2 regions of the Paenibacillus sp. DS2015 genome follow, and region 1 is predicted to be linked to the other one. Evidence: a T-box and tRNA genes for the amino acid it is inferred to sense, from the RefSeq annotation. Region 1 holds a T-box; the other holds one or more tRNA genes.
The links. A T-box is a leader RNA that pairs with one kind of tRNA and senses whether it is charged. The one in region 1 lies ahead of J2T13_RS08215 (valine--tRNA ligase), so its partner is inferred to be a tRNA-Val.
Positions count from the first base shown of each region.

Region 2: it has a tRNA-Val gene. The T-box ahead of J2T13_RS08215 (valine--tRNA ligase) is inferred to sense a tRNA for this amino acid. The anticodon was not compared.

Region 1 covers NZ_JBNPWS010000006.1:171,323-183,044, reverse strand. The annotation lists gene J2T13_RS08250 (rod shape-determining protein) at 1-113, opposite strand, end outside; gene radC (RadC family protein) at 150-839, opposite strand; gene J2T13_RS08240 (Maf family protein) at 884-1,486, opposite strand; gene J2T13_RS08235 (DUF4321 domain-containing protein) at 1,510-1,752, opposite strand; gene J2T13_RS08230 (SPOR domain-containing protein) at 1,917-3,125, opposite strand; gene murC (UDP-N-acetylmuramate--L-alanine ligase) at 3,298-4,665, opposite strand; gene J2T13_RS08220 (bifunctional folylpolyglutamate synthase/dihydrofolate synthase) at 4,673-6,049, opposite strand; gene J2T13_RS08215 (valine--tRNA ligase) at 6,087-8,753, opposite strand; T-box leader at 8,827-9,089, opposite strand; gene J2T13_RS08210 (LysM peptidoglycan-binding domain-containing protein) at 9,211-10,416, opposite strand; gene J2T13_RS08205 (RluA family pseudouridine synthase) at 10,550-11,449, opposite strand; gene hemL (glutamate-1-semialdehyde 2,1-aminomutase) at 11,446-11,722, opposite strand, start outside.
Region 2 covers NZ_JBNPWS010000022.1:57,796-69,517, reverse strand. The annotation lists gene gndA (NADP-dependent phosphogluconate dehydrogenase) at 1-1,226, opposite strand, end outside; gene J2T13_RS18095 (hypothetical protein) at 1,406-2,002, opposite strand; gene J2T13_RS18090 (YktB family protein) at 2,287-2,913, shown strand; gene J2T13_RS18085 (MFS transporter) at 2,910-4,208, opposite strand; gene J2T13_RS18080 (aminotransferase class I/II-fold pyridoxal phosphate-dependent enzyme) at 4,451-5,926, shown strand; gene J2T13_RS18075 (DUF1292 domain-containing protein) at 6,090-6,407, opposite strand; gene J2T13_RS18070 (copper amine oxidase) at 6,529-7,083, opposite strand; gene J2T13_RS18065 (hypothetical protein) at 7,211-7,408, opposite strand; gene J2T13_RS18060 (MBL fold metallo-hydrolase) at 7,567-8,307, shown strand; gene J2T13_RS18055 (DUF3892 domain-containing protein) at 8,374-8,613, opposite strand; gene J2T13_RS18050 (GNAT family N-acetyltransferase) at 8,721-9,164, opposite strand; gene J2T13_RS18045 (hypothetical protein) at 9,457-9,663, opposite strand; tRNA gene J2T13_RS18040 (tRNA-Val) at 9,846-9,922, shown strand; gene J2T13_RS18035 (hypothetical protein) at 10,132-10,329, shown strand; gene J2T13_RS18030 (hypothetical protein) at 10,562-11,242, opposite strand; gene J2T13_RS18025 (hypothetical protein) at 11,245-11,637, opposite strand; gene J2T13_RS18020 (ParA family protein) at 11,640-11,722, opposite strand, start outside.

The sequences.
Region 1 (11,722 bases):
CTAATAGCCACCACAGAGGGCTCTCTCACAACAATACCTTTGCCACGAACGTACACGAGTGTATTCGCAGTCCCCAAGTCAATTCCTAAGTCTTTCGTGAAACTACCAAACATGCTGTAATCTCCCTTTCTCATCAATTTCACTTTATATTACATCATGCCTTTTTCCTTCAAACTCACATATTCACCATCACCAATAATAATGTGATCCAATACGTCAATCCCCACAATGTTCCCTGCCTCCACTAATCTGGATGTCAGAGAGATATCTTCGGGACTAGGCGTCGGATCTCCACTCGGATGGTTGTGTGCACATACAATAGATGCACTGCTACATTTGATAGCAGCCCGAAACACCTCACGTGGATGTACAATGGAGGCATTTAGACTCCCAATGGAAAGCGTTTCTTGGGCAATGATGTGATTTTTTGTATTTAGAAACAAACAAATGAAATGTTCCTTTTGCAAATACCTTAATTGCTCTCTGAGAACATCTGCTGCATCACGTGGACTACGAATGGTCACTGGATCGCCCATACGTGCTTTGACCAATCTCTGTCCCAATTCAATAGCTGCCTTGATCTGAACAGCTTTAGCATTCCCAATTCCTTTGATCTGTGTTAATTCTTCGATGCTGAGGTCTACCAGATTCCTAATACTTCCCACTTGATTCAAAATACGCTGAGCCAAGTGAATAGCCGATTCCTGATAAGATCCGGTTCGTAGCAATATAGCCAGCAATTCAGCATGGCTTAAGGCATCTACCCCATAATGCATCATGCGCTCTCTAGGTCGTTCTTCATGGGGGATGTCGCGTAATAAAATAGATTGCGACTCCACTTCTTTCCCCTCTTTCCATTGATCTCAAACAACACACACTAGCATTATAATACGTCTAGGCCCAGTTCCGATAACATATCTGAGAGAAGAGATACCGGTAATCCCACAACATTGAAATAACAGCCATCAATTCTATCGATCAGTGTTGCACCAAGCCCTTGAATAGCATAAGCACCGGCCTTGTCCGATGGTTCCCCACTGTTAACATAGGATTGGATGGTCTGTGCAGACAAGGACTTCATTGTCACTGAGGTTACTCGATGATTCACCAATGTTCTTCCAGTCGCTGCATCAATACATGCTACACCTGAATATACCTCATGCGTTCGACCCTGAAGTAATGACAACATCTCATATGCTTCATTATCGTCATTGGGTTTACCCATGACCTGATTGTCTAACAGCACAATCGTATCACTGCCTACTACAATGCAAGGTTCCTCAACGTGTGAGACCTTATTATACACCGTTTCTGCTTTGCGTAAAGCTAATCCCTCAACGATTTGTCGAGGGGTCCAGTCTGGAGGTGTATCCTCGTCTACAAAACTAGGCTGTATTTCATATGGGATGCATAGGGAGGCAATAATCTCCTGCCGACGCGGTGAAGTTGAAGCTAGAATAATTCGACGTGATTGTTGTGATATCAATGGAGTTCTCCTTTTTGTCCTAGTTACAGTCTGCGATACAGCCACACGGAGACAATGATGCCGATCAAACTAAGCAGGCTGAGTTTCATTTGAATGGTAAAATCATAGCTAATAATGTCTAAATTTGCTTGAGGTGACCATTTAATCATGGTTGATGCAGTAAGAAAAGAAAGACTTTTGACAGGTTCAAGCGCTTTAGCAATCCATGCCCCTACTAGCCAGCCAAGCAGAAGAAACAATAATAGTAAACCTTTGTTTTTCTTCATTCTTCTCTTCCCTCGCCATTTTTTGACACTCACATTATTATACGGTTAATTCAACTTCAATACAAACAAAAATCCGATAGGGGGAAGTATTTCCATATTCCCTAACGGATTGAACCCTCTGTGCTTATATTTAAATTCATTAAACAACGACCCTTCTCAATCCTCTAGCTCTTTTTGATCCTATCTATTAATTGTTTCTGTCCCATAATATATTGCATCATATTAGACTGAATTTCCCATAAATGCCCTTTAGACATATTCTTATTATACTCTGTCATAGAAGACAGAGCGCTGTTCATAGATTGTTCCATTTGTTTACCTATTTCGGCAGCCTCTACTGTAATTCCACCCTGCATGGTTTTCATAGTCTCGATCCATTGCTGATGTAATTTCGTTAACTCATTCGTCTCGTCACTATTCAAAGCTGTTGGACGTTCAATGCCAAGTCGCGTAGCGGAAATATTACTTAATGAGGAAATTAATGCACTGCTAACAGTATAGTATTGACTGATGCTCTCTGAGTCTCCAGCGAAGGCAAGCTCAGTAGCCGCAGGCAATTGAATCTCTCTCACATATAACTCTACACCTTGAGTCTTCAGTTGATTGCTTAACAATTTAGCCTGCTCCCGGTCAGGAGATACTCCTGCATAAACACGATTTTCTTGATCAGGATCGTTCCCTGCCGCAAGACCTATGCCTTGTAGTTCTTTTTTGGCCTGTTCTACCCTGTCTACACTGCTAAAGACACCATACTGTAGCATATAGTAAGTCTGAGGTTCGATATTCACCATAACCGTCATCAGCTGTTCTCCCGCTCCACCTTGTTCGGGACTACTGACAATGTCAGATTGTTGTATTGACACAGGCACAGCATCCTGCCCCATTATATCGCCTATATCAAAAAATGAGAGCACTACAAATCCAAACAACCCTCCCGTAACAACGGCAGCCGTTACAGTTCCAAATACCTTCCACAATGAAGTAGGGCGGCGTGGACGGTGTATTCCATAATACTCCTTATTGGAGTTCTCATTCTCCACCTCGTTCGACTGAATATTCATTTCGTATACAGAGTTAGATTCGTATAAAGAATTTGATTCGTATAAGGAGTCAGCTTCTGCCTCTTTAGAATCATTTAGTTGCTCAAGATTATCGAGTGTCAGCATCGTTTCCCAATGGTCCCTCTTACTGAAGGGATCACCCCAACCTTCCATCGATTCAGGTATTATCGCTATATGGGGAGATTTACGCATCTTAGGAACTTCTAAAGAGGGCAGGTCCTCGCCCTTCTGCAGCTCACCACTCCTATCCTCATGTAGATCTGGCAGACGTTTTCCTTCATCAAATCGGAATGTCATTTTTGCTTTGTTCACCGTGAACACCTCACCTTGTCTCATCTTCTATTATTAGTTATATGATAGATTCCGAGAAGATATGTTCACTATCTGTTATATATAAAAAAAGGCAAATTAAGGGGGATATCCTTAACTTGCCTTTTATATATAGTGTGTTCTTAACAATATAGATACAGTCTTATTTCACATATCATTTCATATCTTTGGCGAGTTCAGCTCCAACTTTCCAGATGTCACCCGCCCCCATGGTTAGCACTAAGTCTCCAGATGTTAGACGTTTCTTCAGGTCCTCTAGCACTTCTTCTTTAGTAGGAAGATATCTAGCGCCTGCGTTACTATTCTTTACAATGAGCTCAACTAATTTAGCTGAGTGAATACCTTCTATTTGCAACTCACCCGCAGGTGAGTAGATGTCTGTAATAATGACTTCATCCGCCTCACTAAAAGCACGACTAAAAGCATCAAGCAAGAAAAAAGTTCGGCTATATCTCTGAGGCTGAAACACAGCTATAATTCGCTTGCCTGTTGCCTTCGCAGCGCTAATTGTAGCCTCTATTTCAGTTGGATGATGAGCATAATCATCAATGATGAGAATACCGTTCTGATCACCCAGTACTTGGAAGCGCCGCTTGGCTCCATGAAATTCAGAGATCCCTTCTACAATAGAAGCAAAAGGTATACCCGCCTTTATGCAGACAACCACTGTAGCCATAGCATTGTAAATATTGTGAAGACCTGGTACCGGCAATTCCACACTACCTAGCATGTCACCTAAATGACTCAGAGTAAAAGAAACACGACGGTCTCCAAGAATAATGTCACTTGCCATATAGTCAGCATCTGATTTAATACCATACGTCGTAATGTTGCAACTTAGACTCGGAAGAATAGACTGAATATTGTGGTCATCGCCACATACAACAGCCATTCCATCCTCTCTAATCTGATTCAAAAACTGGACGTATGCTTCTTTGAGCTGCTCGAAGTCACTATTATAATTCTCCAAGTGATCTGCTTCAATATTAGTTACAACACCAAGCCATGGATGATATTGAAGGAATGAACCATCGCTTTCATCTGCTTCAGCTACCACATGTTCTCCCTGTCCCGCTTTCGCATTGGTACCCATATTCATAATTTCCCCACCAATAATATAGGTTGGGTCTACACCACACTTCTCCATTACGAGCGCAATCATAGAGGAAGTTGTTGTTTTTCCATGAGCACCTGCGACAGCTATTCCTTTACGTTCATTAAGTAGTCTGGCTAACATTTGGGAACGATGCAAGACTGGAATGTTAAGATTCTCTGCCTCTACTCTTTCTACATTATCTTTAGACAATGCAGTTGAATAGATCACTAGATCAGCACCATGTACTTGCTCTGCCACATGTCCGATATATATTTTGGCTCCTTTAGCAGCCAATTTCTCTGTCAACTCTTGTGAAGCCACGTCAGAACCCGTGACTGTATAACCCATTTCTAACATGACTCGTGCAATGGCGCTCATACCGTAGCCGCCAATACCTATAAAATGAACATGTTCTGAAGTATTCAACAGTTATTCACCAACCTTTTTCAGAATCGGATTGATTTAAGAGAGATCCCCGCACGTCGGCAATTAAGTACAATGTACCGGATATCACCCCAAGATCCTCCTCTTCCGTCCGTAACTTCAATATTTCTAGTGCTTGTTTCCAATCTGGTTCTACAATAATTTGCAAGTTCGGTTTGGCATAGTCAGGCTTAAGCCGCTCTACAATGTCCAGTAATGAATAAACATCCATTTTTTTACGGAAATTAGGTTCAGTAAGAATTAAGGTATCCACTATAGGAAGTATATGCTTCATATAGGATTCATGATGCTTATTGGAGAGCATCCCCATCATCAAATTTAATGATCGATAGTTATAATGTTGAGGAAGGCTCTTCGCAAGAGACATGGCACCTTCAGGATTGTGTGCACCATCTACAACAATTCTTGGAGAACTACCCATCTCTTCTAGACGTCCTGCCCAGAATGTATCTCTGAAACCCTTGAGTATATCTTCATCTTCCATAACATAGGCACTATATTGACGTAATAATTCAAGTACCATCATAGCCCCAGCAGCATTAGCAATCTGATGCTCACCCTTCATGGAGATATCGATCTTGAGTTCACGAAAGGGTCCGTCAAATTGAAAGGATTGTAATCCTCCCTCATAGTTGAAACGATGGACCTTAAATTGATCCCCTGCAAGATATAACGTCGACTTATTTCTAGCAGCTGTTTCTTTTAGCACTTCTATTACCTCAGGCTGCTCAGCACAACTAACGACGGGCACACCTGGTTTAATAATCCCTGCTTTTTCAGAAGCAATCTGCGTCAGAGTATCTCCGAGAATATCTGTATGATCCATTCCTACATTCGTAATGACAGAAACAACCGGATTTACAATGTTCGTTACATCCAGCCTTCCCCCAAGCCCCGTCTCCCATACGACCACATCAGGAACACAGACCTCAGCATAATATAACACAGCCAGTGCTGTAGATATTTCAAAAAAAGTGGGCGAACCCTCAGATGTAATCGAAACTTTATCCACTATTGGATGTAATCGATTCGCAAGCTCTAACAAGGTTTCCTCTGGAATGTCTTCGCCGTTATACTGAAATCGATTGGTGAATTTTGTGATGTATGGAGATGTGAATGTACCCACAGAATATCCTGCTTGTAAAAGTGTAGAAGTCAAAAAAGCACATGTTGATCCTTTTCCATTGGTTCCAGCAACATGTATAAATTTGAGTCTCCGCTCGGGATGACCTAACAGGTCCATCATCATTTCCATACGTGACAATCCAGGCTTAATTCCAAAAGGAATCAAGCCATTAATCCAATCTACCGCTTCTGTATATGTTGTCAAAGGAGTCTGAAGTTCAGCTCCAAGATGATCCCCCATGCATTCTCACCTTCAGATCCATTAATATAGTGTGTCCTTAGCCTTTTAACTCTTCAATTCTTGCTAGCACTTTACTACGTTTATCCGAATAATCCGCTTGCTTAGCACGTTCTTCCTCGATGACCTTAGCAGGCGCCTTAGATACGAATCCCTGATTGCTCAGTTTCTTCTCCACACGATCGACTTCACTATCTAAGAGCTGCACTTCTTTCTCAAGACGTACAATTTCTTCTTCGATATTAATTAGCCCAGCTAGTGGCAAATATAACTCAGCTCCAGTTATAACAGCAGACATCGCTTTATCTGGCGCAGGCATATCAATACCTACTTGGAAGCTTGATGTGTTACAGAAACGCTTCACATATTCTTCATTCCGGCTAATAATATTCAGCACGTTAGCATCCCCTGCTTTAATGATTAGCTCTACCTTTTTACTCATAGGTACATTTACTTCTGCACGTATATTACGAACCGTCCTAATGATATCCATCAGCGTATTCATCTCAGTAACTGCTAAATCATCCACAAAAGCTGCATCGAACTTAGGCCACGCAGCCAAAGTGATGGTATCTCCTGAATGCGGAAGGTGTTGCCATATTTCCTCAGAGATAAACGGCATGAATGGATGAATCAGACGTAATGTCCGATCTAACACAAAGCTAAGAACAGATTGAGTTGTCTTCTTGGAACCTTCATCTTCTCCGTATAAAGAAAGCTTGGCGAACTCAATGTACCAATCACAGAGGTCATCCCATATGAAATTATAGAGCAACCTCCCTGTCTCACCAAATTCGTAAGCATCTATTAGACGCGTAATATCACGCGAAGTTTCGTTCAGACGATGCAATATGAAACGGTCTGCCGTCTTCAAGTCACCTGTGATGTCAATATCATCATATGTGAATCCTTCTAAGTTCATGAGAGCAAAGCGAGAGGCATTCCATATTTTGTTAGCAAAATTACGAGCCTGTTCAACTTTCTCCAAGCGGAAACGTAAATCTTGCCCTGGAGTACTGCTCGTTGAAATCATGTAGCGCATAGCATCAGCGCCATATTGCTCGATTACATCAAGCGGATCTACTCCATTCCCAAGTGACTTGGACATTTTACGTCCATCGGCGTCTCTTACGAGTCCATGCATAAGCACATCTTTAAAAGGAATTTCTTCAGTGAATTCTAACGCTGTAAATATCATTCGAGCTACCCAGAAGTAAATGATATCATAACCCGTTACGAGTACATCCGTTGGATAATAACGTTTCAAGTCTTCTGTTGTATCCGGCCAGCCTAAAGTAGAGAAAGGCCACAATGCCGAGCTGAACCACGTATCAAGTACATCATTGTCTTGTCTCAGTTCAGTACATCCACATTTGGTGCAGACCGCTACATCCTCGTAAGCAACATGTAGTTCGCCACATGACTCACAATACCAAGCCGGAATACGGTGCCCCCACCATAGTTGTCTCGAAATACACCAATCACGAACATTCTCGATCCAGTGCAAATAGATTTTATCAAATCGATCTGGAACGAAATTAACACCGTCCCCTGATTTCTGAGCTTCAATAGCTCTCTCAGCTAAAGGCTTCATTTTTACGAACCATTGCGTAGATAGATAAGGCTCTACTACAGCTCCTGAACGCTCACTGTGCCCTACTTGATGAACATGGTCCTCGATCTGGTTAAGAATACCTGCCTCTTGCAAATCCTTAACAATTTGCTTCCGGCATTCTGTCCGATCTAGTCCTTGATATGGGCCTGCTTGTTGATTCATCTTACCGCTCTCATCCATAACAGTAATCTGAGGTAGGTTATGGCGAAGTCCCACTTCGAAATCATTCGGATCATGGGCAGGGGTTATCTTCACAGCACCGCTACCGAAATCTTTCTCTACATATTCATCGGCAATAATAGGAATTTCGCGGCCTACAAAGGGCAACACAAGCATCTGACCAATCAAATGGCTATAACGTTCATCCTCAGGGTGAACAGCAACAGCAGTGTCCCCTAGCATCGTCTCTGGCCGTGTAGTAGCCACAGTGATATGACCACTTCCGTCTTTGAGTGGATAGGTCAAGTGATAGAGATGCCCTTGTACTTCTTTGTATTCTACTTCGATATCAGATAATGCTGTTCTAGCCACGGGGTCCCAGTTAATAATATATTTACCGCGATAGATCAGACCTTTATTGTATAGTTTAACGAATACTTCACGAACTGCTTTAGATAACCCCTCATCTAGGGTGAAACGTTCCTTAGAATAGTCAAGGGATAGTCCCATTTTTGCCCATTGTTCGTGGATCGTATTTGCATACTGATCTTTCCATTCCCATACTTGTTCCAGAAATTTCTCACGCCCTAAATCATAACGAGATATACCCTGCTCACGTAGCTTTTGCTCTACTTTCGTCTGGGTAGCGATTCCCGCATGGTCCGTTCCTGGTAACCACAATGTGTCATACCCTTGCATTCTCTTCGTGCGGACAAGAATGTCCTGTAATGTAAAGTCTAAAGCGTGACCAATATGGAGCATTCCCGTCACATTAGGTGGTGGAATTACAATCGTATAGGTCTCTGCATCTGGACGTTGTCCAGCCTGGAAGAAGTTATTATCAATCCAGTATTTATACCACTTCTGCTCGGCTGCCTTTGGATCATACGTAGTCGGCATCTCAGCCGTCATCTTCGATTCATTCTCAGTCATTATTGTATACCCCCATTACATATAATCATCATAGCCAAATCATCAGCCAAAAACACAAAAAAACCTTCCGTCCTCAAAGGACGAAAGGTTACTCTTTCGCGGTACCACCTTTGTTTCGCGAAAATCAGGCAAAGTCCCTAATTAAACACGACACTCATACAGATAACGGCTGCAACCGGCTTATTCTACCCTATAAATATGCACAGAAATGCACAAAGGCTCAAATAGGCAACTCCAGGGTGACTTTCATTAGTCTGTACCCCACGGAATCTTTCAGCGCTGCAATTCCGCTCTCTGATGGGCATTCTAATTACTCTTCCCGTTCACAGTTTCTAATTAAATATTCTACTCCATAATAACTTGCTAGATGTTCTTAGTCAACTTCTCAAAATTATGAAGAACCCCATACATCAAGAATGTACGGGGTTCTTCACCAAATATAAGTCCAATCCTACACTTATGGAATATAAAGAACTTGCCCCTCTTCAATCGTCTGCTCTGATAGGCGGTTGTATAGAAGTAGCTCTCGCGAGCTCATTTGATATCGATCTGCAATCATATCAAGCGTCTCTTCCCTTTGTACTATACACAACCGAACCTTACTAAATGGGCTTTTTTCTGATGAACTACCCAGAAAAATACTCTTCCATTGTACGTCCTCAGCCCCACCTTTATCCAGTTCGATCTCTTCCGCTAATTGTTGTACTTCCTGAGCTTGTTGTTCTAATTCTCTCCTCGAACGACTAGATGACAAGATAGATGACAATCCAAAGTTTTCTTTCGCTTCCACTGATGGTTGCTTAGTCCCTAAGGCTACTCGCATCTCCAATTTCTCATCACTCGACTCAGTAGAGTGAATGCCATGCGCGCTTGTAAAAGGAGAGTTCGTTTCTTCTTCGCTGTCTTTTTCCAGTGAATTTAATGAGATCCCACCGTATTGGTTTTCTCCACTCACTTCTGCATCTACTAAATTCATGTTAATCTCAGGATACATCAATTCCGTCTCATCTTCGGGTTCGAAATGCCATACATTCGAGACTCTTGCAGCCCTATCCGCATCATTGGATTCGTTACCCGTATGTAATACGGATCTCTCAGGTAAATCCTCCCTAACCTCGTGGTCAGATATAACGTCCGTGTCCTTACTTACCTTATCAGGATCGTGAAGCTTGCCTGACTGTTCTGTGTGGGCGTTGTTCTCCGATGAAGACTGAGCACTTAACACATCATCTATCGGCCAATCTGGTGCGTGCACAACCGTAAACTCATCGGCATTCCATGTAGACTGCTCAATGGGTGGAGCCTCGATCCCCCGCAAAGAAAGAACACCTGTGATGTTAAGACTGCGCGTAGATAGAAGATCAATATCAAAATTCTCAATTTCTACAGCAATTTCATCAAGCGAAGTAACGCGGCTCAAGGGAACGGTAATTTCCACAGGAATGAAGTGTTCCAAACGCTGCGTCCCTTCTTCTTCACCTTCTCCTCTGTACAAACCAGTCAAAAGTAAATGACCTCGTAAAGTAGCTTGGTCTTCTTGACTGATCACCTGAATATGCGGAAGTAGTTCAATCTCCTCTAGCTCGGCAATTCCTGCAACATTGTCCGATAGTTGTATACGTTCATAAATATCAAAGCGCAAACCGTAGGACTGGTCAAACACAGTTAACGTCCTCCTTTTTGGCATATTCTTATAACCATGAGTCTACTCACGGCATGAGCCCAATATTCTTAACTCATTTTATTTATATGCTATAAAAAGGAGAGCATGACTCTTTTGACGTTATCCACTCCTTTTATGCTCGTAAAAGATCGTACAATTCAAGCATATCTTCTGGCCACGGATCATCAATTTCAATATATTCTTGGGTGATTGGATGTGTAAAAGCTAATCTTTCGCCATGTAGCGACTGTCTTGTCATTATAGTAGTATGACCACCGTATAACGCATCCCCTACCAGCGGATGCCCCACATGACTTAAGTGAACACGAATTTGATGTGTTCTTCCTGTCTCCAGTCTAAGACGAACTAGGCTGACTTCCTTGAATATTTCCTCAAGCTGAACATGGGTAATCGCTGTCTGGCCTGTGGAAGAAATACGACGTCGCTGTGGATGGTGTCTATCTTTACCAATAGCAAGGTCTATCACAGATAAACTCTGCTTAACGTTTCCTTCCACGAAAGCAACATACTTACGTTCAATTCTTTTATGTCGCATATCTTCATCTAGCTTTAATTGGGCCCATTCATTCTTTGCGTAAAGCACAGGACCTGTTGTATCCAGATCCAACCGATGAATATGCCTTACTGCCACTTCTTGACCCGTAGCTTCATAATGAGCAGCCACAACATGATCAAGCGTGACTAACCCTGCACGACCATCGGGGTGAATCGGCATTCCCACGTGTTTGTGAACAACTAGGCAGAAATCATCCTCATAAAGAATCTCAAGTTCCTGCCAAACAGGTGCAATTCCTAAAGGTTGAGAGGGAAAAAGATGTAGTTGTATCCGATCACCTTTCCATTGAATCTTCTTCTCATGTTTAAGGCGCTTCAACAGCTTCTCAGGCATCTGTGCTGAATGAAGTAACCAATCCAGTACTGCAGTGTCAGGATCCCCCGCACTTGAGATCGCTTTTCCTGGGATCAATTCCAGCCATTCACCTCGTCGGCTCCAGTTCACTAGATGACTCAAAGGCTTTCGAGAGCCTTATAATTGGCCGCAATCGTTGCATCAATATCTTCAATCGTGTGGGCAGCTGACACAAACATTCCTTCAAACTGGGAAGGGGCTACGCTAACGCCATTCTGAACCATCGCCGCGAAATAACGGCGGAAATGATCAATATTACTACTCTTAGCCGTGTCGAAGTTAATAACGTCGCTATCTGTGAAGAATGGACATACCATCGAACCTACACGGTTAATGGTGACCGGAACTCCTAGCTTCTGAGCATTGCTCTCAAAT
Region 2 (11,722 bases), on a different contig from region 1:
ATCGTTTGACGCCATGCGCCTTGATATTTACTTACAACATCATTAAAGAATGGATCTAGCAACAAGTTTTTAAGCGCTGGATTCTTCTCATACGCATCGGTAATGTTCTGAAGGAAACGGGAGCGAATGATACATCCACCACGCCAAATTTTGGCGAGTTCACCGTATTTCAAGTCCCAACCATATTCGTCGGAAGCGACACGAAGCTGCGCAAATCCTTGCGCATACGATACAATTTTACTTGCAAATAGTGCTTTACGAATGCTCTCGATGAACTCAGCCTTGTCACCTTGGAAAGGCTCCACTGTTGGTCCATTCAATATTTTACTTGCTTCAACGCGCTCTGCCTTCATAGCTGAAAGGAAACGTGAGAAGACGGATTCAGTGATCATTGACAATGGTACGCCTAAATCAAGTGAGCTTTGGCTTGTCCATTTACCTGTTCCTTTTTGACCCGCAGCATCCAAGATAACATCCACCATCGGTTTGCTAGTCTCTTGATCATATTTAGAGAAGATATCAGCAGTGATCTCGATGAGATAACTATCCAATTCCCCTTTGTTCCAGTCCGTGAAAATTTCATGCAATTCTTCTGCGTTTAGGTGCAGTACATCCTTCAACAGATGATAAGCTTCGCCTATTAACTGCATATCTCCATACTCGATACCATTATGAACCATTTTGACATAGTGTCCTGCACCGTCTGGTCCGATATATGTACTACAAGGTTCGCCGTCAATTTTAGCAGAAATAGCTGTAAGAATCGGTTGAACCAACTCATACGCACTTTCTTGACCCCCTGGCATGATCGAAGGACCTTTTAGTGCTCCTTCTTCCCCACCAGAAACTCCTGCACCAATGAAACGGAATCCTTTGTCTTCTAGTTCTTTACTGCGACGTTGTGTGTCCGGGAAGTAAGCGTTACCCCCGTCAATGATGATGTCACCTTGATCAAGATACGGTAGCAACTGTTCGATCGTTGCATCGGTAGCCTTACCCGCTTGTACCATGATTAGAATTTTGCGTGGAACTTCAAGAGACTCCACGAATTCCTCAACGGAAAAAGCCCCAATTAAGTTCTTACCTTCTGCTTCTTTAAGAAGATCATTCGTTTTCTCAGGAGAACGATTGTACACAGATACTGTAAAGCCCTTACTTTCAATATTCAGAGCTAAATTTTTGCCCATTACAGCAAGTCCAATGACACCAATCTGTTGTTTAGCCATCTGGTTTTCTCATCCTTTACTCCGTTTTTTTGTTTATCATTGATACACAATACATATATATTAACGTTTTTATCGTTAGAAGTGAACCCCTGTTATTAATTCCTCACATGAATAAACACCCCGCACCGAGCCGAGGCGTTTATCTCAAGAGACTCTTTTAGTGTAAACCAAAGTCCTTCTCACCATTCAAGCATCAGCAATTCACGACTAATGATACTAAGCTGATCTTTACACTGTTTGATTGTTTCAGTATTATTACTTTGTATCGCTTTGTACATTTTCTCTAGCTCATCGTCCATTTCAAGACGCCGTAACTTAAGCCGCAAATCTCCTTCATTTGAATAATACATCCCCGTCATCTCTTGTTCTGTTAGAACAGGGCCTTTCTGAAATAAAACTCTTTGTTGATAACCCGAAATTTCTACCAACTGGATCACTTCTCCGAACAATATATTTTCAATTAGAATTTGTCGATCTTTAAATCGTTTTACCACTGCGTGTCCACGCGTATTCTCAATCAGCTTCTCCATCCACTCTGCAAGCCGAGCATCACGAATAATATAATCTCCAACCATTTTGTAACCACTGCGTGTTCTCACAAAGCGTAGCTTAACCAATTTACGCCCTGTTCTTACCGAAATAATAAATAGAGCTTCATTCTCACTCCAATAAAGAGAGTAGCCTTCTTGGATCAGTTCCTTAATCAAGTCTTGAATATTCCGTCTTTTAAATCGAAGCTCCAGATTGCTGTATTCCACTTCATAGCTCTTATTCACGGCACTCCCCCCTAAGACTTGATTGTTGTGAAAAGATAACACTGATTTTGAGACGTGACATGACCCACTGAGTTCGGTTTTGCTTACTATTCATTTTATACTTTATCTTATGTAAGGGTAACTTGGTTTATTGACTATTTTTACCCTTTTCTTAGCTTTTCCAAACCTGTCCTCTCTAATTTATGACCAGATTCTTCAAATATGATTCCTTGGACAAGTCTATGATATAATGATGAAAGACAAAAAGGCGTTGCATTTGCAGCGCATGAATAGGAGATATAAATATGTCATTCACAGGATTTAACCAACAAGACTTTGATGTCTTTCAAGTACCCGGATTAGAACAACGAATGGAAGCGTTGATAGCCAATGTACGACCTAAACTTGAGCTACTTGGCACAGAAATCGCTCCTTATCTATCCGTACTCTGTGGCGAAGAGATGTATCCTCATGTCGCCAAACATGCGCGACGTACAGTTAATCCACCTAACGATACATGGGTAGCTTGGGCTGCTAACAAAAGAGGATATAAAGCACTCCCCCATTTCCAAGTAGGGATGTTCTCGTCTCATCTATTTATTATTTTTGCTGTCATATATGAAAGCTCAAATAAAACCATATTCGCCAAAAATTTAGAAGCCGATAAGAACAGATTCAAAAAAATAATTCCCGACCAGTACTATTGGTCCATGGATCATATGGAACCAGAAGGTAAGCTGAACGGAGATACATCCATAGAAGATCTGCAAGTCATAGCCACCAAATTAGCAACGGTTAAAAAATCAGAAATTTTATGTGGTCTCCGCATCTCAAATGACGATTCTATTCTGGGTAACGGCGAACAACTTATATCTCTCATCCAATCTACATTCGAGAATCTGCTTCCACTCTACAAACAATCCTTCAGTTAATGAGCTCCATTGGCAGATTTCCGGGTCAACAACAAGTGAGTAATGAACAGTAAACTCATAACCACACTACTTGTGATGAATGGGGCAGCATGCCCCATGACATCCCACATTCCCCCTGATACAATCGGACCTACAACCATGCCAGACCCTTGTAGAGTTAAGAAAAAGCCCCACACTGCACCCCGTTCACCTTTAGGTACCAAATGTGATATGAACGTATTCCATGCAGGTAGAATAAAAGCATAGCTAATTCCGATCAAAGCGACGAATACAAATACAAGCGACATCGATTTAACCATGGAAAAGATTGCGATAGATATGGCTGCCAGGATAAAACCAGTGTGTAGAAAAGGCGCTGTCCCGAATCGATCAACAAGCTTACCACACGGTATAAGCGCAACAACCGTAATTCCTCCACCCGCTATTAACAGAATACTATACATATTTGGGCTAAAATGAAGATCGTTCTGTACGTACAATGTAATGACAGGTGTCATCAATCCAATGACAAATGATTGCATAAACAAGGCCGGATAAACGAGCCAACTAACTTTCAAGGTGTGCTTCACTTCATGTAACGTTTTCTTCACACTATTCACAAGCTTCAATATCTTAGACGCTACAAAAGCCAGTGCATTACGATGCACGATTTTCTCCTCGAGCATTTGTGGTATTCCATTTTTATTACGACCAGGAAGCAGTAATGCAACGAGAACAAGTACGACACCACAACCAATTAAAGATAAGAAAGCAGTGTGATAGTTAGAACCTGTACGCTGCATCAGAAAGTTCATGATGAGAGGTCCCGCTCCAATGCCTGCAAGTGAAGCCATCTCAAGAGCACCAATCGCTGTACCATTACTATTATTCGGGCCTGATATTTCCGTAGCACCTGTCATAGCACAGGGCCAAAGAGGGGATGTTCCAATCCCTAAGATTAAACAAGCTATTGCCAGCCAGATGGGAGCAGATGTGAAGGCAATAATGGTAACAGCAATGACCGTTAGTAACAGCGCTCCTGACATCGTCTTACGAAAACCTAAACGTTCGGAAATCCAGCCAGCCGGACTGCGGAACAGATTATCCCCTACATATTGCAGTGAGAAGGCTATCCCGATACTCCAAGCTGTTAATCCAAGGGAATTCTTCATATACACGGGCAATAATGTCACGAGTAAGGAACCTTTCAGAAATTCTACCAAGAAGATAATAAGCATCAGTTCGATAAAAAAAGGAGATCTCAATCGTCGTCTAACGACCTTCACCTCTTCATTATGCTGCATTCCTTGCGTCATCTTTATCCCATCCTTTTTCTATTCAGAAGATCTTTAACTAAAGTATCCCCTCAACCTATGTCTTCTATAAAAATTAACAATTGATGAGGGGTTGTCTTAAGTTCATTCTATCTATTATATAAATTACCCATATTCCGAATAAGTTTCACACACCAAATAGATTAAACTAAAACTTGCATTCCCCACCTAATTTGCTATACTCATGTTTGTATTTCAACTGAAGAAAGGTTGTGACAACACTCATGGATCATAGCTCCACACCGCTTTTTACTGCGCTCAAAAAACACGCGGCAAGTAATCCCGTACAGTTTCATATTCCTGGACATAAAAAAGGTAAGGGTGCCGATAAAGAATTCCGCGAATTCATAGGGGATAATGCCCTTTCAATAGATTTAATTAACATTTCTCCACTCGATGATCTGCACCAACCTACAGGTGTTATTGAAGAAGCACAGATATTAGCCGCTGATGCATTCGGTGCAGACTATACCTATTTTAGTGTACAAGGTACAAGCGGCGCAATCATGACGATGATTCTATCAATATGTTCTCCTGGTGACAAGATCATCGTTCCACGTAATGTACATAAATCGATCATGTCAGCGATCATATTTGCTGGAGCTAAACCTGTATTTGTCTCACCAGCACATGATTTGAACTTAGGAATCGACCATGGTATTACCACTAGCTCTGTCAGAAGAGCTCTTGATCGCCATCCAGATGCCAAAGCAGTTCTTGTCATCAATCCCACCTACTTTGGTGTATGTGCAGACCTTAAAGAAATTGTGGAACTAGCTCATAGTCGTCACGTTCCAGTACTTGTAGATGAAGCACACGGCGTACTAATACACTTTCATGAAGATCTTCCAGTCTCCGCTATGGAAGCGGGTGCTGATATGGCCGCTACTAGTGTTCACAAATTAGGTGGATCGATGACGCAAAGCTCTGTTCTTAATCTAAATGTGAAGAATGGATTTGTGAATCCACAACGTGTACAGACCATCATTAGTATGCTAACAACGACGTCAACTTCTTATATCCTTCTAGCTTCACTGGATACCTCCAGACGTAATTTAGCGATAAATGGACATGAAATGGCTCAAAAGGCCATTGAATTGGCACAGTACGCGCGGACAGAGATCAACCAAATTGAAGGTCTCTATTGTTTCGGAACTGAAATCCTTGGTGGAGAAGCGACTCACAACTATGATCCAACTAAACTAACGATTCATGTTCGTCATTTAGGAATCACGGGGTATGAGACTGAGAATTGGCTACGAGAGCATTACAACTTGGAAGTTGAGCTCAGTGACATGTACAATATCCTTTGTCTGGTCACACCTGGTGATGAACAGGATACGATAGAGATATTATTGAATGCCTTACGCGAAATGTCTGCAACCTATTATCAAGTTAACTCAGCCCATGAGCTCGTTATCAAAATTCCAGAAACACCGCAGCTTTCTCTCATTCCTAGAGATGCTTTTTACGGAGATACCGAAGTCATTCCATTCAAAGAATCTGCTGGCCGGATTATCGCAGAATTTATTTATGTATATCCACCAGGAATCCCAATTCTACTGCCCGGTGAAGTCATCTCACAAGATAACATTGACTACATCATTGATCATGTTGAAGTTGGCCTTCCAGTTAAAGGACCTGAAGATCGTTATATCCATAATGTTAAAGTCATCGTAGAGACCGACGCCATATTCTAACATCAACTTTGGATAAATAACGATAACGATGTCGTCCCCAGTGGACGGCATCCGTTTACTATTAAGTGTTGGAAAGCATATACTTTCTTAATATTTGGGATACAAAAAGAAGCACTGTATATACAGTGCTTCTTTTGTATCCGATTATGAGTTAGAATGTCATCTATTCTTGCTGTGCTACAAGCACATTATATACTTCTTCAACAGACTTCCACTCTTCTTCGTCTTCAATATTATACAGTGCCATTTCCTCGTTCTCTTCTTCCATCCGCAGGATGATACCATCCGCTTCTGGGTTCTCACGTTCTAGCAGTAGAGCATAGACCTTCTCGCCTACATCAAAAGTCTCTACAAGAACCATTTCCACGTCATTGCCTTGCTCATCTGTCAATGTAATGACAAACTCTTCATGCTCATGGTCTTGCTCATGATCATGACCGCAACCGCATCCATCGTCGTGTTCATGTGTGTGATCAGTCATTTAAAAACCTCACTTCTGGTTGGATTATCATACTTTTGTATCGTATCACGGAAGACTGTGGAGGTCAATTTGAACACGGTATCCTAGTGCTATTGACCTTCCATATCCATTTTCACTATCCTTAATTCAGAGCTGTAATGATTTTTTGAGCGACCAGTTGGTATTCAGCATTCTTGGAAGCCTTTATGTAGAACCCTATAGAGTATTTCCCAGTAGTTTTGAAATCGTAGGTGAAATCATACGTTCTGAACCAGAAATTATCTTTCTGATCACTACTTAAATCCTGTGATTGAATGTCTAGCATGCTACCTGAGGGATCTGTAATGGCAACCTTCACGCTAGAAATATTCGAAGTTAATCCATCTACTTGAGAGAACACATTGAACTTCAACTTCCCCTTATTTACATTCCCAAACACAGTATCTCCTTTGAAGAGGAAAATATGTACGTTGGGTTTCAGGAATTTCACTTCATTATTCTCTGAACTCCAATCTACAACCCCATTAAATTCACGAATGGGAACATAGGTCTTTCCATTAATCATATATCCGCCGTCTTGAACTTCTTGGCCATTAATCCACAAGCCTACCTTCTGGGAAACCGAATCAGCAAACAGAAGTGATCCGCCCATCAAAGATAATACAAGTGTGCTTATTATTACTTTCTTCCATCTCATTATTCATCCCCCTTTCATTCGTGTTGTTATTGTATATACTACAAGTTAAATCGCAAGTTGCGGTGTTCTTGGTATTCATTAGAAAAAAACCTGCATAAATTGCCCAGCAGGCTTTATAGCTCCACATTTATGAACTTATTTTCGTAAGAATACACGGTATGCCTTTACCCAATGCCCCGGGAATTCTCATTCGTGCAGCATATTCCATACCTGCGGAGCATGGTGTTTTACATACTTCGCACACTTCCGAAGTCACAATTTTCAACCCTCTTCTTGTTTTTTCTCCTTTGGCTTGACCGGGCTTCTTGCTCTTAGCTTTAACCATTAATGACACCTCATTTCCTCATCTGATGCCTCCCTCCATTGTATGGAAATTGAATCAGTTGGGAACTATTAGGTCATATCATATTCTGGAATAATGTGCCTGACACGAATCTCTTATCAATGGTATATTTAATACATAGGACAAGGAGGTTACACCGTTTGAGCATACAACTACAGATGTTAGGAACAGGCAGTGCTTTTGCTAGACGTTATTTCAATAACAACGCTCTATTATACGACGACGAGTTCACACTATTGATTGATTGTGGTGTAACTGCACCGATGGCGCTACACCAATTAAATGTTTCTTTTGATGACATCGATGCCGTATTGATCACCCATATTCACGCAGATCACGTCGGTGGACTTGAAGAACTGGCCTTCACTATGAAATTTAAATATAAGCGTAAAATGATTCTATATATTGCCGACACACTCATCGACACCCTATGGGAACATACCTTAAGGGGTGGGTTGTACCAAGATGGTGAAATCATGACCTTGGAGGATATCTTCATTATTAGACCCCTGTCCCCCGGTCAAGCACAGTTCATATCTAATCAGATCACCCTTGAAATGATACCAACTGAACATATCCCTGGTAAAAAGAGTTACTCTCTCTATGTGAATGAACATATCTTCTATAGTGCTGATATGACGTTTAGTTCGTCCTTACTTGCCGAGTTGGTACACAATAGAGCATGCAATGTCATCCTCCATGACTGCCAACTAACAGGACCTGGCGAAGTACATACAACACTGCAAGAGTTATTGACGCTACCCGAGGACATCCAACGAATCATCTATCTCATGCATTACGGAGACAATAAGGATGAATTTGTCGGTGCAACAGGGTTAATGACTTTTTTAGAGCAGCATCTTATTTATGATTATCCTTGAAATTGAAACAAAAAAGCAGCTTCAAAGTACCCAAAAGGCACTTTAAAGCTGCTTATTCATGGTAACTTATTCGAAACGAGGAAGTTGGTCTAGATTATTGGTAGGATCTCCATCCGCGTCTCCACGAATATATAACTCGCCATCTCGACCTTTAAATAAATTAACTCCCGCGATATTCCCTGCATTTACTTCCTCTTTAGCTTGTGTATAATCCAATACGCGACCTGATGAAGTGCGAAAAGCCGTCAGATCTCCATCACCATTCTTCTGTACAGCAACGAATTGCTCACGTTCTACATTTTCCATAGATATCACTCCTCTTTAGTCCATGTAATACCTTTGTTTATCTCAAAGGTTATATCTATGGTTCCCAATAGAAGGATTTCGATGCATGATTTCAATACAACAAAAAACTATAAAGCCTTCTTCATCCTTACATGGGGAATACCAGCATCATCAAAAGGTTCCTCTGAGATCACTTCGTAACCTTGTTTACGGTAGAACGTTTCCGCCTGACACTGGGCATCAAGCAGAGCATAATGCATTCCCAATTCCCGTGCCAGATTCTCCATGGCTATCAACAATACTCTTCCAAAACCTTTTGTCCGATAATCACGATCTACCGCGATTCTTTGCATCTTGGCCGTATCGTCATCATAATATATCAACCGTCCTGTAGCGACATATTCACCCTGATCTTGGATAAGAATGTGATGTACATCTGGACTAATCTTGTCATATTCATCAATTTCTAATTCAACCGGTACTTGCTGCTCTACTACGAATACCTTCTTCCGTATATCCAGACCATACTGTAGCTGGTCCTCCGTCTTCACATGGATTATCTCTGCAGCCATTTATCTATTCTCTCCTTCACGTCTCTTTCTAGTTGTTCCATGAGTCTTCAAATGTCATCCGATTATTATACAAAAAAAATAATTTCATGTATAGTTGAGTAAATTCACAATGCTCTCTAATAGAAGGAGCCAACATCATGGGTGTAACTATTTTCCTTGTTGTTCTAATGAGTGTGATCCTCATCTTCTCTTTCTTTTACGTTACCAAAAAAGGGTATTCACGTAAATGGGATGAAGAAGAATAAAACATCAAGGGCCACCATAAACTTACTGGCGGCCCTTGATGTTGTAGTTATGGAAGCGAAATTTCATCTGTGGAGTAGACCTCATCTATGACCGAATCTGAGTACACTTCTTCCATTACAGGTGTATTATGCGAATCTAGCATTTGTAACTCAGTGGTTGTTGATTGTTCCTGCTCCAAAGCGCAGCCGCTAAGCATAATAATAACGCTCATGCTCATCCCCACTACCACATACCAACTCTTAATCTTCGGCATATCACACCACTTCCTTTTTGCGAATGGATATACCAAGCATTCTAGACTCTTTTACCCATGTTTAAACCTAGATTCCTCAGGATGACGCTTATTCACCTCAAAAGTATTGACACCTACCCAAAGGGCTGATATGATTGAAAAAGTCTTTGGAAAACAAGAGTAGATAGATAAATTACATATTCTGATCTGTTAGCTCAGCGGGAGAGCACTATCTTGACAGGGTAGGGGTCACTGGTTCGAATCCAGTACAGATCATCCATATCACACTCATTAAACCCTTATTATATAAGGGTTTTTTCTTTTTATACGATCCTGAGAAGAGCATTCAAAATAGAATATTTTTGAACTTGGGGACGGATTGGGGACGAAATTTTGAGGTGAATTTCATACAATAGGGCAATCATATGGGAGAATCATGAAGGAGTCATAAGCTCGTTGTCGAAGTTTATATTTGAGGTGACTTATTATATGAAGAATGAACTACATATAGCTGCAGGAAGTAATCAGGTAGTAACTATAAAGCTCCATAGTGACGAGGTAATCAACGGAGTGGCGGAAGTATCTACTGATCCCGAACGTGCTAAGGTGCGAACTACTAAGGGTCCTGTATGGATTCCTTACAAGGATATAGAAAACATACACCGTATTGCTCAGATACTACATTAGAAGAGATCACATTGGCGTTATGCCTTCGTGGTCTTATTTACTGCTTTTCCTTACCTTAACACAAAAAAAGACTCTACCAGTTTATATACCAGTAGAGCCTTTTGTATGTTATTAAAAGGGGTTATCTATATATTAGAGGATGAACCTTAAAGGGATATTATTTTGAAGTTAGAATAGATAAAAGCTCCGTTAGCTGCATATTATTCTGCTAGTCACTAATACATTACACGCATTAGGTTCTAATTCTAGAAAGCATTAAGGTATATAGTCGTTCCCCAATTAAATATTTTAATTTTTGTTTATTTCTGTAGAATGCATTCTCAATTATATCTGGTCTTGAGACTATTAAAAGTTCTAACATTTTTTTTAATATCACAAAAGTTTTAGTGATAGTTGAAGATAAAGTATCCTCATCAAAATCATCGTTATTTATGATATCTACATAATACATTTGTACAGTTGTTTTTGCCTTTGTATTACTGTGAACATATAAACAAGATTCATCGTATTCATTCGCAATAAAATCTATAATAATTTGACTCTCCACAGTATTTCCATACTTTTTTTTCATAGATCGAAAAAGTTGATTAACCCCCATTTCATCATTATCCTCAAGATCAAGCATTGAACGGTGATAGTTTTCAATAAAGGATCTAAAAATATAATGATACTGCCTCACTGATGTGCCAGTCAAAGAATGTAAAATAGATATAATATCAAATATCAAACTGTTTTTATAGTGACTATCTTCATGATTATTAACTATCGATTTCATAGCGATAATATACTTAACAACCGCCTGTAATTCAATAGTATTTGGAAATTGTTTTGTCGACTGTAATAAAGAAAGAAATTTAACTACCTCTTCCTTTATTTCTTCCAGGTGATCAACCTTTTTAACCAACTCTACCATTTTCAAAGCCCTTCAAGCCAAGTTTTCATTTTATCGTTGGCATCTTTCTTTTTTGGTTTCTTTTTCACACTAGAAATATTATCTAAAGTAGTTTCAGTATTATTTTTATTTAGGTACTCTATGATTCTACCTTTAATTACTTCAAGTTCTTCACTATTTTTATATTTAATCTCTTTAGTAATCCTAGCAACGATTAATGTTCGCGATCTCATAACATATGGAAGAAAGTCAATTCCAAAAACCTCTGTCAAGAAATAGGATATGTCTTGGTTTTTTTCAAAGGCTTGTTTAGAATATAATAACGCAACACTTGCTCCAAATAAGTCTATAATATCTGAATCCTTTTTTAATATTTTCCTTAAAATTAATTCATTTTCGTTAATGGGAATACTCATAACTATTCTCCTTTATCTATACGACGCAACAATTCTTTAGATACCATCTCAATATCTTCTCTAGATTTTTTATAATTCGATGAAA